Regions from separate parts of the Methylotuvimicrobium sp. genome, predicted to be linked through region 2. Evidence: riboswitches for the same ligand, from Rfam matches in the RefSeq annotation. Region 2 holds a riboswitch; each other region holds the start of a gene.
What was found. A riboswitch is a leader RNA that binds a small molecule or an ion and turns the genes downstream of it on or off. The one in region 2 is predicted to bind cyclic di-GMP.
Positions count from the first base shown of each region.

Region 1: linked by a shared signal. The riboswitch ahead of ACRJJO_RS06790 (hypothetical protein) and the one ahead of ACRJJO_RS15765 (hypothetical protein) in region 2 are both predicted to bind cyclic di-GMP.
Region 3: linked by a shared signal. The riboswitch ahead of ACRJJO_RS06670 (VPLPA-CTERM sorting domain-containing protein) and the one ahead of ACRJJO_RS15765 (hypothetical protein) in region 2 are both predicted to bind cyclic di-GMP.
Region 4: linked by a shared signal. The riboswitch ahead of ACRJJO_RS11255 (hypothetical protein) and the one ahead of ACRJJO_RS15765 (hypothetical protein) in region 2 are both predicted to bind cyclic di-GMP.

Region 1 covers NZ_JBNGHF010000009.1:116,675-120,885, reverse strand. The annotation lists partial or broken gene ACRJJO_RS06795 (cytochrome-c peroxidase) at 1-68, opposite strand, end outside; gene ACRJJO_RS06790 (hypothetical protein) at 867-1,733, opposite strand; cyclic di-GMP riboswitch class I at 1,934-2,008, opposite strand; gene ACRJJO_RS06785 (VPLPA-CTERM sorting domain-containing protein) at 3,313-4,185, shown strand.
Region 2 covers NZ_JBNGHF010000036.1:2,286-6,496, reverse strand. The annotation lists gene ACRJJO_RS15770 (hypothetical protein) at 1-434, opposite strand, end outside; gene ACRJJO_RS15765 (hypothetical protein) at 630-1,382, opposite strand; cyclic di-GMP riboswitch class I at 1,408-1,497, opposite strand; gene gspE (type II secretion system ATPase GspE) at 2,485-4,197, shown strand; gene ACRJJO_RS15755 (type II secretion system F family protein) at 4,197-4,211, shown strand, end outside.
Region 3 covers NZ_JBNGHF010000009.1:80,250-84,460, reverse strand. The annotation lists gene ACRJJO_RS06675 (VPLPA-CTERM sorting domain-containing protein) at 1-516, opposite strand, end outside; gene ACRJJO_RS06670 (VPLPA-CTERM sorting domain-containing protein) at 874-1,590, opposite strand; cyclic di-GMP riboswitch class I at 1,816-1,897, opposite strand; gene ACRJJO_RS06665 (FAD:protein FMN transferase) at 2,407-3,285, opposite strand; gene ACRJJO_RS06660 (hypothetical protein) at 3,376-3,807, opposite strand.
Region 4 covers NZ_JBNGHF010000019.1:42,833-47,043, reverse strand. The annotation lists partial or broken gene ACRJJO_RS11270 (IS66 family transposase) at 1-175, opposite strand, end outside; partial or broken gene ACRJJO_RS11265 (IS66 family transposase zinc-finger binding domain-containing protein) at 328-767, opposite strand; partial or broken gene tnpB (IS66 family insertion sequence element accessory protein TnpB) at 792-929, opposite strand; cyclic di-GMP riboswitch class I at 1,648-1,729, shown strand; gene ACRJJO_RS11255 (hypothetical protein) at 1,824-2,588, shown strand; gene ACRJJO_RS11250 (hypothetical protein) at 2,750-3,469, shown strand; gene ACRJJO_RS11245 (hypothetical protein) at 3,672-3,950, opposite strand; gene ACRJJO_RS11240 (undecaprenyl-phosphate glucose phosphotransferase) at 4,021-4,211, shown strand, end outside.

The DNA of each region.
Region 1 (4,211 bases), on a different contig from region 2:
CGTCCATCCCAAAAATTTCGATGATTGAAAACCGAATTAATCACAGTTGGCGTATTGCGGGGTTCGACTCTACGGGTATTGGTTCCATTGACATGAAAAACCGGGTCCGCATCGCGGTCACATGCATCATTTGCATTACCTGTTCGACTGGTATTGATAAATTCGCCACTAAAAGTCCCTGATGACGAAACCACATCGTCAGAATTAAATGATACCGGTGATGCATGACTCAAAGGATTGAATCGGCGATGAAAAGGGAAATCGCGGCGACTAAGAGTATAATTGGGCCCCATTTCATCATTGGATGATGACAGATCGAATGCTTGTTCTTCTAATGATTTGGACTTAGCTCCCGGATTTAACTGATTTTTGACTCGACGATCGGCGCCGGCGTGAAAATGGCATGAACCGCAAGCCATTCCATCACTTCCGACATTCGTATCCCAAAACAATGCTTTTCCAAGCGCGATGGCTGCATTTTTGTTAACTACAATTGGCTCGGCACCATCCAGCAAGCCCGGTACTTCAGGCACTTGCAAATGCTTGAGACTAATCGGCATGGGACCTACGCCTGTCGCGGAGACAGAATGGCTTATCAATAAAGCAACCAACCCCAAAACATAAAAATAAACATGACGAAAACTTGTCATCTATCAACTCCGAAGGTTCATTTATTAGAATCCTTCATTATTTTAATTCTAAAAAAATTTAAACTTGAGCGACCATGCCATTAAAACTGGCAGTACTAAATACAAAGGTAGATTTCTTTTACAACCCTATATTTAATCCAAGCTCAGTTAGACACAGACTTAGCCAAAAGTAAGTTTGCGCTTCCGTGCGCTTCGATATCTCCTTGAAACTGCCCTTTATGCTTGAGCCTTTCTTCGTGCGCCCCCAATCAAGCCGACCAATGCAGTGCCGAACAACCAAACAGCTGCTGGAACCGGAACGCTAGATACAGCCATAGTCATCGGCGAACCACCCAATGCCCCATCAGCGCCCCCCACATAGACCGCGTACCAACCAGCCGCCAGATCGTTTAGCATCAAACTGGCAGATTCGCCCGGTACAATAGAACCACTCACCAAACCATTGCCGTCGTAAGCGCCAATTTGTAACTCCGCGCCCCAGGCTGTTGTTCCGGAAGCTGGGCCTGAATTCGCGTAGCCCATCGTTTCCAATGCTCCGTTTGCACTGTTGCCGACTGCCTTGTTGTCAACACCATAAGCGGGAGTCGTAATACTGTCATCGGTCATCCAATAGGTTCCGTAAGTTCCAATCGCTCCGACTTGGTTGAAAGAGTGTGGAACACCTTGTGGGCCGCTAGCGATACCAGGTACTTCACCGGTACCGCCAGTTCCGCCGTCGAACTCGCCGTCAGTCCGCCACACTGTAAAGCCCGGTGACATATCACCGGCATTGACTGCTGCAACGGAAACCGTAGTTGTTGCGGATTCTGTCAAATAAAATGTAAACCATTTGTTACCTGCATGAGCCCATGCAGCATTACCCAATGCAGCGTTACTCGCGTAACCATTTACGCTAGTTGTAAAGGCGTTGGTTGCAATAGAGCCGCCTGCACTTGAAATCACATTGCCGTCTACCCAGAACGAATTGCCTTGGCCAGATCCATTGGGATTGACAGCACCGGCTGCCATCGCGGCGCCGCTAGTCAATGCCAAAGTCGCTACGGCCAATGTAGACTTGAACACAGATTGTACAGATATATTCATTATTTAATTCCCCAAACCACATCACGTTTTTTTTATCCGGGTGTGGTAGATTTAAGTTGTCGTTAAATTTTGGAATTGTCTGATGTTTTTAGGCCGTCCGCCGAAATAAACAACTCCAGTTTAGCGAGCTTGTATTGCGAGACTGCCGTATCGATAACCCCCATTATCGATATGCTTTCCTGCTCTCCCCAAAGCTCCTAGGAGGTAACCCGGCTATCTGAATCAGACCCGCGGCTTTCCGACCCCGCCTTGCGACGAGTGTGGCAACTTACCATAGCTACAAAAATGCAACTTTATATGTTAAGCAAAATACGAGCCACACTGAATATGAAGATAAATTTTCCTAGACTTAAGTCGAAACGAACTTTGATGCGTTTTTATTACTTTGTTTTAGCTAGCTTTTTATTATTTAAAAGCTAGCCGAAACGCTTTAGGTTTACGGCTTGCAGTTGCGGCTTCGAAAATCAAAACCCCGATAACCATGCTAAAAACACGTGACTAGACACAAAAGTGCGTGATATCACACACCCTCCTATCGATGTTTCACTTTCCCGATCTTGCCTGCGGCACTGATATTTTTTAAAAATGAGGAGAGCGGCTAAATTACTCGGATAATGCGCTTAATAAACCTTTCATTACGCAAATGCGAAGTAATTGATGAAAAGAAGAAAAAGGGGGAAGAAAAAACTAACCTGCCCCAGGGTAAACGCATTAAAATAGATCCCATATCAATATGTTACGACTATTCAACCTAAGCTTGCAGAACATTTTATTTGTTAGTTTTTATTTTGTGGCACTAAAAACTGCTACTATGAAATTACTGAAAACACTATGCATTATAACCATTTGATTTTATATTCTGTTTTAATGCGTTTACCCTGTAGCCAGCCCCCCCTTTTTTTGTTCTTTTGTTTTATATTTGGAGACCTTTCGAGAATAACGCCAGAATTAGTCCCTAATCATCAATGCCGTTTCGATTTTGGCTGAAGCCTATCTTTAATCAAGTTGGTTTATGTGTGATATGACACATAGCATTGAGTCATATCACCTATTGACAACCCAGCCTACCCTATCGATCAACCAGTCTCTCGCTAAATTTAAGCAAGGGACTACTTAACCGGAATGCCCTCCAAAACGACCTGCGTATAGCTAATATAAATCAATAAGATAGAGCCGCACTATTATAATGACTCGTAAAAAAAATTAATCCTATTTAGAGTAGCCTAAATGGTAAAGATGGCATTTATTTTGCTTTTAACTAACGGTAGTTAAATTTCGGCAGAGGATACAATCTCGAGCGACTTAAGGTAAGCCTCACATTTATTGAATGTCCCTTAAATACTTATGCATCTTGGTATAAGCCTTTAGACAAATCGTTACCTCGATAGTCAAATGAAAGACCTCAAAAAGATGCGTATTTACCCAGAACCACTTGGCAGCCCCTCCCTACAAGGGCCGGAAACAATACAACCAACCTCACTAAAACATACCTTTGCGCATTATGTTTCGACAGCGGCCTATGAAAACGTTACCGAAATTTAAAATGCAAAAATATTAAACTAAACAAGGAGTTCAATCGATGAAAAAAAAACCATTAGCTAAAGCAGTTGCTATGGCCGTTACCAGCGCCGCAATGACTGTTGGCGCCATGCCGAATGCCTCTGCTCATGTTATGTACAATACTTACATCGCTTCATCCGGTACCGATGGATGGACCCGAGTAGACGGTTCCGGAAATTCCGGCGCACAGGTCCCTTGGGTCGGCACAACGGGCGGCGAAAGCCCATTCGGCTATGTCGGTAAACAGGCGATGAACTGGGCGGTAGCCATTCACTCAGCCAATGAAAGCCATGAGGTTTCACAGGCACATGCCCTTTCGGTTTACGGCGCTAACGTTGATATAGATACCGCTGACGGCGCCTGGGGCTCCTGGCCCGTTAACGAGTCTAACCCGGGGTTTACGCAAGGTTGGGCGCATCACACGGATTACGGATTATTGAAATCTCATGTAACCGCCGTGATCACTATTAGCCCTGAATCGTTAGGCCCTTTGATCAATAACTTCGGAATAAGCGTATTTAAAGGAATGGATGATGGAACGGCCGGCTATAGCCGTCATGCAGCATGGAATATCGGCTATATATCCGGCGCCTATGAAGACCCTGCCAAAGAGAACAACCCTCACGGAACGAACAACGTTATTTATGAAACACATTCCGATTCCGGAGATATCACCTTTACCGCATTAGCTGGGCAAATTTATTCGATCTATTTAGGCGGTAATGTGGTCAATGGACAAAATTTCGGTCCTGTAGAAAATTATCAGTTAACCATTAGCGCATCACCGGTGCCAATTCCCGCAGCAGCCTGGTTACTGGGCAGTGGTTTAATCGGTTTGGTCTCTTTCAGCCGAAAAAGAAACCGTACAAATCCGGAATCCGCCTGTCATTAATCGCTTCTCAAGCGGGTTGAGCTAAT
Region 2 (4,211 bases):
TTAAGATGGTTGTAAGTGTATCTACCGCGCAGGTTATCTACGGCAACGTTGTTCAAGATCCCAGCAATTGGAGCTTGTGTGACGTCGATGTTTTGACCAAAACCGGGAACCGGTGCTTGCAGGGCTGCTTCAAGCCTAACGCCATTGAATGTTTGAACTTCGAGTTGATTAATGCCGTTGCCGTCAGAGTAGGCCGATACGGGCACCGAAAAAGGCGTACATCCTTTTACATAAACAAGCGCCTCGGTGGCTTGCATGAGGCCTTCGTAAAGAGCGAAAGCCGCTCTTTCAGTGTCTCTCATATTGGTCATATTCAACAGAGGAGCTGCAGGTCCATTGTTGTATATGGCAGGAGCACCTGGAGGGTTGGCGCTGGCCAGGGTTGAAATGCCGAGCAATACGGCTGCTGCTGTGGTGGTGATTTTAGTTTTCATAAGAAACTCCTTTACTTTAAATTTAAAGTATGGTTGCCATGATTGTTATGGTAATCGCCGCATCCATGGCAAATGCGGTGATTAAAAGAGCTAAGTGCTCAATTTTATTAATTTATTTTTTCTCAGATTAATTACCTGCTGATGCAGGCTGATAATCTGTATTACGCTTGAATGTCTTCGATTTCATCGTTTACATTAAGCAAGCTTTCTGCGCCAGGAAGTCACCAGTCCGATCATTGCTGTGCCCATCAGCCAAATAGCCCCTGGAACAGGTACATTGCTAACTGGTGCCGAACATGTAGTGCAACTAGTGCCCATTACTTCAAAAAGATATGGCGATCCGTGTGCTCCGAGTGGATTCCAATAAGCGGCATAATACTGACCGTCATGGCCGGCACCGTTATAAGACCATTCAATGGGAAACGACAGGCTTTCATTGGTGAGAAAGAGCCAATAGGCTGTGTTTGGTTGTAAAAGCGCCGCTTCATTGGGATCTTGCGACGGTGCGTCGAACCAAACGTCATTGCCGCCAAAATGTTCCAGCTGCACAAAGCTGTCGGGTATCGATAAGTCGAACAGTTTGTCTCCAGGAATGTGGGTATCCCCTCCCAAAAAGTTATTGCTATAAACAGCTAGCGATATACCGTAGTTTCCGGATGAATCCTTAAGAGAGACGAGGTCGCCTGAAAAGTGACCGCCGGACGCTAAAGATAGACGGACGCTGTCTAATAAGCAGCCATTAGGGCAATTAAAAGGATCTACCGTAAATCGGCCGGCTGCCCAATCAGGTTCGCCGTCCTCAAAAAAGGGCGCTACAAGCGATTCGCCGCCGGAATATCCAAAAGGGAAGGTGTCGTAGATAGAAACTGATGCGGAAGCGGTACCGGCAAAAAGGCCCAGTGCAACGGCAGCGCTTAATTTTTTTAACGGTGCTTTAATTTTCAACATAATTACCTCTAATATGTTTGAAATTAAGTGCGGCCAGACTATCTGATGCAAAATGGAAGGTATCAGATTCTTGGCTTTCCGCCCCCGCCTCGCGACGGGTAAGGCTTTTAACTTAATAGAGCTAAAAAATCCCTATTGTTTCAAGTTATCTGGCCCGGGCAGTTAAATAGATCTGTCGAGCCGTCATAATCCAGGCATTATCCCAAATGCCTCATAAATTATTCGTTAGTTTCGTTAAAAAGCGCTTAAGGTAGAAAGTAATTCATACGTTAAATGCGCTTCAGCTTGCCATATAGTTGGTGCTTGTAATTGGCAAGGTATTTTTTTGTTTTCGCATAAAGCACTTGCATAGAGCGTGCCATCAGTCGATTTTGTTCCTTTAAGGCATTGAATTGTCAATTAAATAAAATGTATTTTGTGACGGAGGGCGCGTTTATTTTGGTAGCTGCATTTCGTGATGTAAAAATTATTGACAGTTTTATGTCTTAACAAAAGCTTAAAACGATTAAATCCGCCAAACGTCAAGAAAAGAAAATATGCATTGTTAATGAGAAGTAGCAGCGTTTGCAGGGAAAATTTTGTAAACAACTGAAAGACAAGGAAAGTATGGGGCGTCATTACAGGCTGTTTTGTTCTTTGGGGCGCTTAGGCTTGCCGAAGGGCTGGGGGAAAAGGATGATGTAAAAAATTTTGACGAATGATGCAATAAATTGGTCCAACTTAAAAACTGGATCTGATTTTGCTTGCAAAAGAATAAAGGCGGATGTTAGTTGGCTTGTTTTTTTGCTTAATCGTTAATAAATTAATGTACGGAAAAACAGTTACATATGAATGTCTGGGTATTTTTGGGAGTCTTGAAAGGCTAAATGATTTGCTTTGAGATAAGTGTTAAATATTCTGACATAAGGCCGGATAAGAGAAGCTTATCTCGATACGGATAAAATATTTTGACTCGTAAGGGCTTGGTTATTTCATAGTATTGAAATAGGTTATTATTGGTCTTGGGGCTTATCGAAGCATTGTTCTCAAGTTTTATTAACCTCAGCTTTAATTGCACCCATGGTTTATAATCTGCCCGAATCTATATAGCCAGGACTGTTCAATGGATTACTCAATTGCCAAGTACGCGCCTGAATACCACCCCTTTCTTAGTTATTTACAGCACCAAGATAAATTGACCGATGCCGAGTTAAAAAAGGTCGATCGAGTCATGCAGTCGACCGTGGCCGAAACCTTGCCGCACTTATTGATTAAACTCGGTATTTGTTCGGAAAGCGATATCGCGGAAGCTTTTATTGTAACGCATGACATAGAAAAAGTCGGGGTCGAGGATTACCCGCTTGAAACGCCTTTGTCTAATGATGTGTCCCTGCGATTTCTGAAACAATTTCATGTAATCGGTTTACGCGATACCGATGATGCAATTCACGTTGCGGTAATGGATCCGGAAAATCGCTTTGTGTTGGATGCGTTGAAACTGGCAACCGGCAAGCCGATTATTGCGAAAGTCGGACTGATGTCGGAAATCGATGCCGCGCTCGAACTGCAATATGGCGAAGGTAAATCCCAAATGGATAAGCTATTTGCCAATCTCGAGACAGACGAGATTGGCGAAGAGGATCTGGAACACCTTAAAGATATGGCGAGTGAAGCGCCGGTTATCAAAATGGTTAATCTGATCATGCAGCGCGCGATTGAGAGCCGAGCTTCGGATATCCATATCGAGCCGTTCGAGCAGCGCTTGAAAGTCCGCTTGCGCGTCGACGGCGTGCTGCAAAATATCGATGCGCCGCCGGTAACATCGACCGCGGCCGTGCTTTCGCGCATAAAAATCATGGCCAAACTCAATATCGCCGAGCGCCGCTTGCCGCAAGACGGCCGAATCAAGCTGCAAATGCTGGGTAAGGAATTGGATTTGCGGGTCTCGACGATTCCAACTTTATACGGCGAGAGTGTCGTAATGCGCCTATTGGATAAAGAGGCGACAGTATTGGATTTTAAAGCCCTCGGGTTTGCGGGTAGGCAATACGAAAAATTTATCGAGGTATTGAGTCAACCGCACGGCATTATTCTGATTACCGGGCCGACCGGCAGCGGTAAATCGACTACCTTATATACAGCGCTTAAACAACTGAACACGGCCGAGCGTAAAATCATTACCGTCGAGGATCCGATCGAATATCAATTGGAAGGCATCAATCAAATTCAAGCCAAGCCGCAGATAGGATTAAATTTTGCCGCGGCGCTCCGGTCCATCGTCAGACAAGACCCCGATGTCATCATGATCGGCGAAATGCGCGATATCGAAACCGCACGAATAGCCGTGCAATCGGCGTTGACCGGACATTTGGTATTGTCTACTCTGCATACCAACGATGCGGCGGGCGGTGTGACGCGTTTATTGGATATGGGCTTGGAAGAATACCTGCTGAGTTCGACGGTGAACGGAATTTTAGCGCAGCGCTTGGTCAGAAAACTTTGTCCTCATTGTAAAACCGCTTATTCGGTCGATTCTGCATTGGCCGAAGAATTGAAGTTGAGACATTTTCAATCGGACGGCGATTTGGTCCTCTATAAAGCAACCGGCTGTCAGGCCTGCAACGGCCTAGGATATAAAGGGCGGATGTCGATCATCGAATTTTTGGTAATGACCGACCCCATTCGACGGTTGATCATGGCGCATGCGGAAGCTGGGGAAATTCACCGGTTGGCAATTGGCGAGGGAATGCTTACCATGTATGAAGACGGGTTGGTCAAAGCCTTGCAGGGCTTAACCACTCTGGAAGAAATTTTACGCGTGACGACGGAATCCTGATGGCACTCTATGCG
Region 3 (4,211 bases), on a different contig from region 2:
CGCCAAGCCGTCGATTTCGCCGGCATGACCGATGTAATGGATTGTGCCGACTTCACCATCATCGTTACCCATAGTAGTCGTGCCCTGCCCGTTCCAGGCTCCTTCTTTTCCAGCCGGCGGTGGAAATGCATCCTCATAGGCTTCATCAGGCAAAACGCCGTTATAAAGCGAGAATCCCGGGGTTAAATCGCCTACTCGTAAAGGAAAGGTATTACCGCCTATCGTAATAAAAGTATCTTGATAATCAGACTCGACATGTATGTTGACATTCGATGATTCGGTCAATGTAAACTGCGCCCAAGCACCTTGATGGCTATCGCCCCAGTCTTCATCCATCGAATCGGCCCAACCGTAGTTGCCAGACACAATACTATTAGCCGAATAAATATGCTTATCGCCGTCGATGGCCGGCGTTAAATTTGTCAGGTTGATCCAGCTGATATGCGCTGACGCTTGCTGGGTTGGAAAAAAACCGACCGCAGCAGCACAGGCCACTGTCGACAACAATTTTTTCATAGCTTTTTCCTCAAAATAAACGTTAATACAAAAGATCAAAAACCGATAACTAACTGCCATGTAAAGTAATGAAATAAATGAACAACGATTTTCTTCTGTGAGAGTGGATTACGGCAGCCCATATCGGAATAACGGGCTTTAAAGCAATCCTATAAAAGCTCGCTCCTTATCCGGTTTTACGTCGCACCCAGTCTCTCATCAAACGACCTTTCAAGTTCAATTCAATAAGCGTGGTATTACCAAGAAGCCATGTAAGACATCCTTGTCCAGGGGGATACCGCATCCTAACGGTATTGATTAACTGAAAACCAAACCGGAAACCGACCTGGATTTAATTGACTCGGCACAAGAATTGAATCAAGCGGCGATAGCGCGTTTTCTCATGCCGATTAAACCGACTAAAGCCGACCCCATCAACCAAACCGCAGCAGGAACGGGCACGGGCTGGACGCTAGCAATTACACCATATGCGCCACCACCGACCCCGTCAGCGGCCGCACCACCGACTACCAGTGAATATACGCCGGCAAGTAAAAAGATATTGCTAAGCGATTCGGTTGCGCCTACGCCATTATCGTTAACGGCAGTAATAAATTCAATCGTGTTAATAACACCGCTGTTATTACCCATCGTGGTATCGCCAACCGCATTAAACAACCCATTATTCCCGTCAGCAACCGGCCAGACAGGCTCGCCATCGATATTCGCGCCTTCATAAGCAGACGGCGGTACGAGTCCTTTGTACAAACTAAAACCGACATCGAGATCGGCTAAAACAGGAAAGGTATTGCCGGTATCAACGCCTGCGCTATTGTAAGTCGTATAGGTTCCAACGCCTGCATTTTCGACACTGATACTTACAAGAGAATCTTGCTCCAACGTAAAGCTATACCAACGAACATCATGGCTGTTAGCCAAGGTTGGTTGAGTCCCCTGATACCAGCCATTGTCGTAACCGACTGCCGCGACAAACGGATTCAAGTTATCCAGATTTCTATAACCCACATGGGCGTAAGCTTGACTACCTAACAATAACCCTACAAATACAACAACAGACGATATTATTTTTTTCATTAAAAAGTCCTCTTTACTGTTAAACGCTAAAAGTTAACAGTGATATTCGCGGAACCGATACAACAACAAAACAGACAGTCCCAACGCCCCCATCACAAAAACAAGCATACGATTCAGCTAACGCCCACGGTTCGTCACCAATAAAGACGACAAACTAGCCCAAGCTAACTTGAAAGTTAAGTGAGTACTACCCTCTATCGTTAAACTCAATCAATACTTAATTAAGGAGGCAGCCCGGCCTTCTTGATTGCATACAAGAACCGTGACTTTCCGGCCCCGTCTCACAACGAGTGTGGCTAAATTGAAAAGGCTACTAAATCCGAATTGAGTCTTAAAATTGACATCAGCTGAACCCAACATCTAGCCCCTCGCTTTTAATTGAAGCAGACTACATGCCAATACCTAGTATTTCACTTGGTTTCAATAATTTAAATTATTTAATAAAGTACTTATAAACTCTTAATTTTACGATAACTGTGTCATATGCCACAGTTACTGCGGCATATGACACACAACCTCGCCCATAATAAGCGTTCGATTTACCCCAGAAAAAATAATAGCGATAGGAATTTATGAAAAAAGGACCTTTATCCTAGAAAAATCATTTCACTATGAAGAATAAGAAGTTAATTCAATAGGTTGCCGCGCCTTTGCTAAACAACTTCGCTCTCCGGAAAGGTTACTCCAAGTTTATGGATAACCTCTTGAAATTTTTTCTGGTTTTCTGGTTCCCACGGTCCTCCGTGGGAACCCTTACCTTGGCTACCAAGGTAAGATCGGTATGCATTCCCACGCTGGAGCGATGGGAACGAGGAGTCACACACTTATTCGGTTCATGAGCGAACCGCCGGAATTGCCGTTCACATCGACCCACAAACAAGGCAAGCCCAACGATTCTAACCACGCGGGTCCTTCCTCTTCCTTCAGCATCGCAATCGTCGCGGCACTCCCGGAAACGACGCAAAAATCCCCGACAACACTAACCGAAGCCATAAAGCGCACCGGCCAACCGGTTTTGGGATTGAGCACATGACCGTAGCGCACGCCATCGATTTGCAAACAGCGCTCGTAATCCCCGCTTGAAGCCAAGGCGCCGCCCGAAAGAGCCAAGGCTTGAATTACCTCCCCTTTTTGACGGGGATGCGCGATACCGACTTGCCAGGGCGAACCGTCGGGCCGGGGACCGATAAGCTTAATGTCGCCGCCAAGATTGATTAACCCGTGCTTGATACCGGCTTGTAAACACAACCCCGCAGCTCGGTCGACCGCATATTCCTTGACGATGCCGCCGAAATCGAGCTCCATGCCCGGCACCGAAAAAGTCAACTTCGGCGGCGTCCAATCGATTTTATGCCAACCGATTTTATCCAGTAACACTTGAATCTGCGGCTCTTCCGGTAAATTTTCGCGATCGAATCGCCAAGCCTGACGCAGAATACCGGAGCTGATATCGAACAATCCATCGCTTTGCTCGTAACAGGTCAATGCATAATTCAACAAACCAGCGGTTTCGGGATCGACTTCTATCGAATTGGCGCGCGCGGCCGCACGGTTGATCTCGGATAAAAAACTATCCGGGCGGTAGCGGGAATAGCGTTGCTCCAAGCGCTCCACATCGTCGATGACGATATCGGCAACGTGTTGGGCCGTTTTATGCGAAACCGCGAATAACTGGATTTCACAAGGCGTGCCCATGGCCTTGAAATTGAATCGATAGAATTTTAGGCGCTTGGCTTTTTTCAAGATGCGAATTTGAAATGAGGCGGCTTATAAACCCAGCCTTGTTTACATGAATTTAAGGACGGCTATGACGGCGGAGATGGTCAAACCTAACGACCAAAACATGAACCTATCCATGCGGGTCGTAATCTGAATGAGATGCTTATCGACTTGTTCGAAACGTTTATCGATTTGCTCGAAACGTTTATCGATTTGCTCGAAACGCTTTTCGACCTGCTCGAAACGTTTATCGATTTGCTCGAAACGCTTTTCGACCTGCTCGAAGCGTTTATCAACCTGCTCAAAGCGCTTTTCCATTTGCTTAAAGCCTTCGAGCATCAATTCGCGTTGATGTTTCAACTCCTCTTCCACACGAATGGTGCGCTCCCTTAATTCCAAATCGTAACGCGAGTCGAAACGGGACTGATCGAGCTGTTCGGCCAATACTTTTCGAATCAGAGATTCTATATAGTTGATATCTTCTTGCGCTAAAGCCATGACCCGGCTCCTTTGAAGTCGTTCTTATCGGTTCGGAGTATAACATAAGCGCCGATGACGGCTAGCACCGTAGGATTTACATCGCGCGCCTTACCACGGCACAGAACTAGGCTATCGAAAAAATCTATTTTTAGCTAAATACTGTGTTCCCGCGTTTTAAACTCAAAAATATTTTTGAAATTGTTGGTGTTCATAGGTTTTGTAAGTGCCAGCCGTAGGGTGCGCATCGCGCACCTGGTCAGGCTCGTCGGTTCGGCACCGAAGAAAGGTGCGCGATGCGCACCCTACGGCTTCATTGATATCGGGAAGCTAGGGCTTCCTGAACAGATTGGCCATGATGGAGCCTGGGTAACAGCATAAAGTAAATCCGTTCGTCCTGAGCCCTTCGGCTGCGCTCAGGAGTG
Region 4 (4,211 bases), on a different contig from region 2:
CTTTCTTGGTTTTGCCGTTGCCGGGATCCAGTTGCGAAACGGGGGTTTCGTCGGCATGCAAGCTATCGCGTTGCAATAAGTGCCAGGTTAAACGATCGGCCAAGGGCTCCAGGGCGACGCCGAGGCGTCCGACCCAATCGGCCAGTGTCGAGCGGGACAAGATCACACCGCTGCGGGCGGCGATCTGTTCCAGTCGGTACAACCTAAAAAGAGCAGTTTGAGGCTTTACCAAGCCGGTGAAAGTGTTGTAGACCTTTCATGCTTCGACTACTTGGCTCAGCACAAACGGTCTTCACACATGTCGACTGCTCTTTTTTGGTACAAGGGCAAATGATCGAGGAATTTGCCGATCAGCACCCAGGTCAGTAAACCCAATGCCGCCATACCCCATTGATCACTGCCGGGGAAATCGGCGCCGCAGTGATGGTTTCGCAAGTCCGGCAGGCATATTGTGGGCGGATATGACGATGGACAAAGAGTTTGGTCGGCTCGACGTCCAGTTGTTCGGTGACGTCTTCGTCGATCTTGACCAAGTCCTTGCCGCATTGATCTCAAGTACAGGATTCGGGTTCGTGGCGGTGCTCGATGCGGGGGTAAATGATCCGGTAAGGGCTGGCGTCCGGCGCACGGACGTTTAGGGCGAACCGCGCCGTATCATGCGCCGGGACGTCTTGAAACTGCTCGACCTCAGCTTAGATAGCGGCAATGTCGGTATCGAGAGTTTCCTCGAACACGTCGCGTTGCAGTGGTGTCAGTCCTTCGCTCTTGATGAAGACGCCTTGACACAGCCAGACCCCATTGCTGTCCCACGGCAACAATTTCAAACGATTGCCGGCGCGATTGCGGAAAATAAACGCTGCCCCGGCGCATAGCGCATGGCCTAAGCGCTGTTGCAAAATCACCGACAAACCATCGATGCCCCACCTCATATCGAACGCTAGTCAGATTTGCGCCGGACTCTCAATCCAGCCAGATATTGCAACAACTCCCCGAGCCAATCCGGCGATACACTGCCTGATATTCCCAAAACGTGGCCTTGCGGCCAACGCAATGATAATAACGCCGAGGCCGTCGACTCCGATTGCAACCGTACCGGTATCAATGCAGGCGCATCGGAGTCCGCTGGCTTGCCAGGCTTCGATGTGATGTTTCTGTCTCTCCGATAAATACCATGTGCTCTCCCTGTGGAAAAATTCTGAGGATAACCGTGGCTGCGAGGGATTTTAGATGGTGACGTTGGAAGCTTACGCGATTAATTAACGTTTTTCTAAAGTGATCTTTCTTGTCAAAAGAGACGAGACGTTAGTCGATTCGCATAAGGATGAGCTGATTTAAAGCGGATTAAGTCAAATCGCGCATTGATATTAGGGAGGTGTGTTAAATCCCTTAATTTTAGATGGGTGACTTAACTGGAGACTATTTGTTTACGCTTTAAGTTATTGAGCCTAAATCAAAAGAATATTATTGGCATAATGTATGCTTTATTAAAAAAGAATGCGAAAGCATTTTTTGAACAGCCCTGGGTGAGGTCTTGAAGGTGCTGTTTACTGAACCAGAGTCTGATTAGAGCGAAATGGTATTTGCGTTAGATAAAAGGAAATAAGAGTCAGGCATTAAGGATGTATTGCTGGTAGGGCAGGATGTCCTAATTCCAATTGCCACAGCCGCCGTGAGGCGGGGTCGGAAAGCCTAGGGGTCTGGCGTGAAGCCAGATAGCCGGGCCGCCTCTGTGGGCGATGGAGAGCTAGTGCACCGGGTGCAATACCGGGTGGCTTGGTTGTATCGTCCGAACATTAATTTATTTATTTTGAAGGAGTTGATTTATGAATCTAAAAACCAAAATGGCTGCATCCCTGATATTGGCAGCAAGCGCTTCTATGGCACAGGCCGCCACTTACAATGTGTCTGCAGTATTTACTGACGGTGGGGTTCAGGAAGTAACCGTATTCGATGGTAACTTCGACTGGGACGGCTCTACTGTTAGCAATTTCTCGGGTTTTCTGTCTGAATCCATGTTTGCTTGGAATGGAACCGAGTTCGATTCGAACGGGACCGCCGCTGGTGGTATGAATGCAGCCGGTTACACGGGTGAAGTATGGGCCAAGCCCGGTGGATATGCCGATAACGAAGCGCCGTTGCTGCATTTGACCAATCAACTGGCTAGCAGTACTTCCGGCAACTTAGTGACAGTAAGTACATTTTTGCAAAATAGTACTGATGTTGTGAATGGGGGCGGTTATAACGTGATTGGTAATCCTATGGCCTATGGCACCTTTGATGGTAACCAGCGAAATGACAACGCTTTTTTTACCTTGGTGTTTGATTCCACAAACATAACTGATACTTCGGCAACTGTAGGCCAAATGGTCTACGGTGACATGACTGCTTTGGGCATGATGGGGCCTATGCTGACCGGTCCAATGGGTATGACTGCATTCCTCGGTGGAGGCTCTATGGGCGGTGCGCCATTATCCTTGGAGATCTCGGAGGTTGCAGCCGTTCCCGTTCCCGCTGCTGCCTGGTTGTTCGGTGGCGCTTTGGTTAGCTTGTTCGGTGCAAATCGTCGTAAGTCTGTATTGCCTGCATAATCTTTATGGCAAGCTTGTTCTAGCCGGATTTAGGTAATCAGTTTTATGAGGAAAATGTGTTGGTTACTTGGTAAAGGTTAGCAAGGAAGAATTTGAACAAGGATGTTTGTATCGATTTTGGAAGCTTATTGAATAGAAGTTTGCATTGGTAAGAGAAAAACATGAATAAAAACAATGTTTTATTAAATTTTGTCAAGGTGCTATTGTTGATGGTCGCTATTATGGGGTCTTCATCTTTTGCTTCTGTTGTAACCTATAAGGTAACAGGGGTGTTATACGAGCCCGCGACCCAGCCTAATAATACAAATTTTGTTGGCAGCTTTGACTGGGATGGATCGGTTGTGTCCAATCTGCAAGGGGCAATGAACTCATCCATGTATGAGGTGGATGATGTTAATCCGGATTTTAAAAAGAGTTTTCCACTGTTGCATCTTAATTACCAATTAGCGCAAAGCACTGAAGGGGATATTGTAACTGCTAGTGTTTTTTTAAAAAATAGCACGGATGTTTTTTATGGTGGAGGCTATCAGAGCGGAGATGTTTTTCGATATGGCACACCTTTTTTTGAATCTAATACCGAGGTTATCAATAGCAATGCCTATTTCACATTTTCGTTTGATAAAACGACAATGGCAGGCATAGTTCAAAGTATGGTTTATGGTGACTGTACTGCGGGGGGGATGATGGGTGAGTTCTGTATGACCGGGCATAGTCCGGCAACGAATAGTTTGGGTCAAAATATTCCATTCGGGTCTATGGGGGCATATCCTTTGTCGCTGGAGATCGCAGCTGTACCACTTCCGTCCGCAGTTTGGCTGTTTGGTAGCGCTGTGATGGGGCTGATGAGGTTTAACCGTAAACGCGAGTTGTTTGCGGCATAATCGTTAAATATATTGTGTATTGGAATGCGATTTATTAAGAAAAATGGGAGGGGTTTGGGAGTTGATTTATTTGACCAACTTAGTAAAGGCGTTATTGAAGCCAGTGTTTCTGGATCGAATAGCCGTTTATGGTTTATTAAAGATTAGAGGAAAGTATTCAGATCCCCTCCGCTATTTCCCAAATTCCGGTTTAAGAAGTCCTTCACATCTGCTGTTGCTTACCGGTTGCCAAAAGCTGGAGTATTTCATACCGCATTCCCAAGCAAGGTGCTTGGGAGCGAGCGAAACGCATGGTGTCGGATATACGTAGTTTTACCGGGAAGATGTTTTCTTGAAGCATGATTTTTGGCGCGATTTTAATGACATATATATTGCTGTAATTTACTAATGCCGCGGTGTCCGTGGCGTTTTGGCTTAACTTGGCTTTATTTGAGCAATCTTTGCCAGCCCTGATCAAGCTTTGCAATGCTTGTCCCTTCATTCCTAGTGCATTGAGTTTTAGAGAGAAACACCCTTACATGTCGAGTCCACTGTCATCAGAGAAAATCGAATTGGCTCGTATAGCTGCCGTCAAGTCAAGCTATACATCGGCTTTTGTGCGTCCGCATTTGACTAAGCAACAAGCGCTTGTTCGTGTCATTGATAGCTGCATAGTTTTGACCTCTTTATGGCTGGCGATGCTGTCACTTAACTTAATTTGGCCGGGTGAATACGATTGGAACGATATATATCTCACCTACGG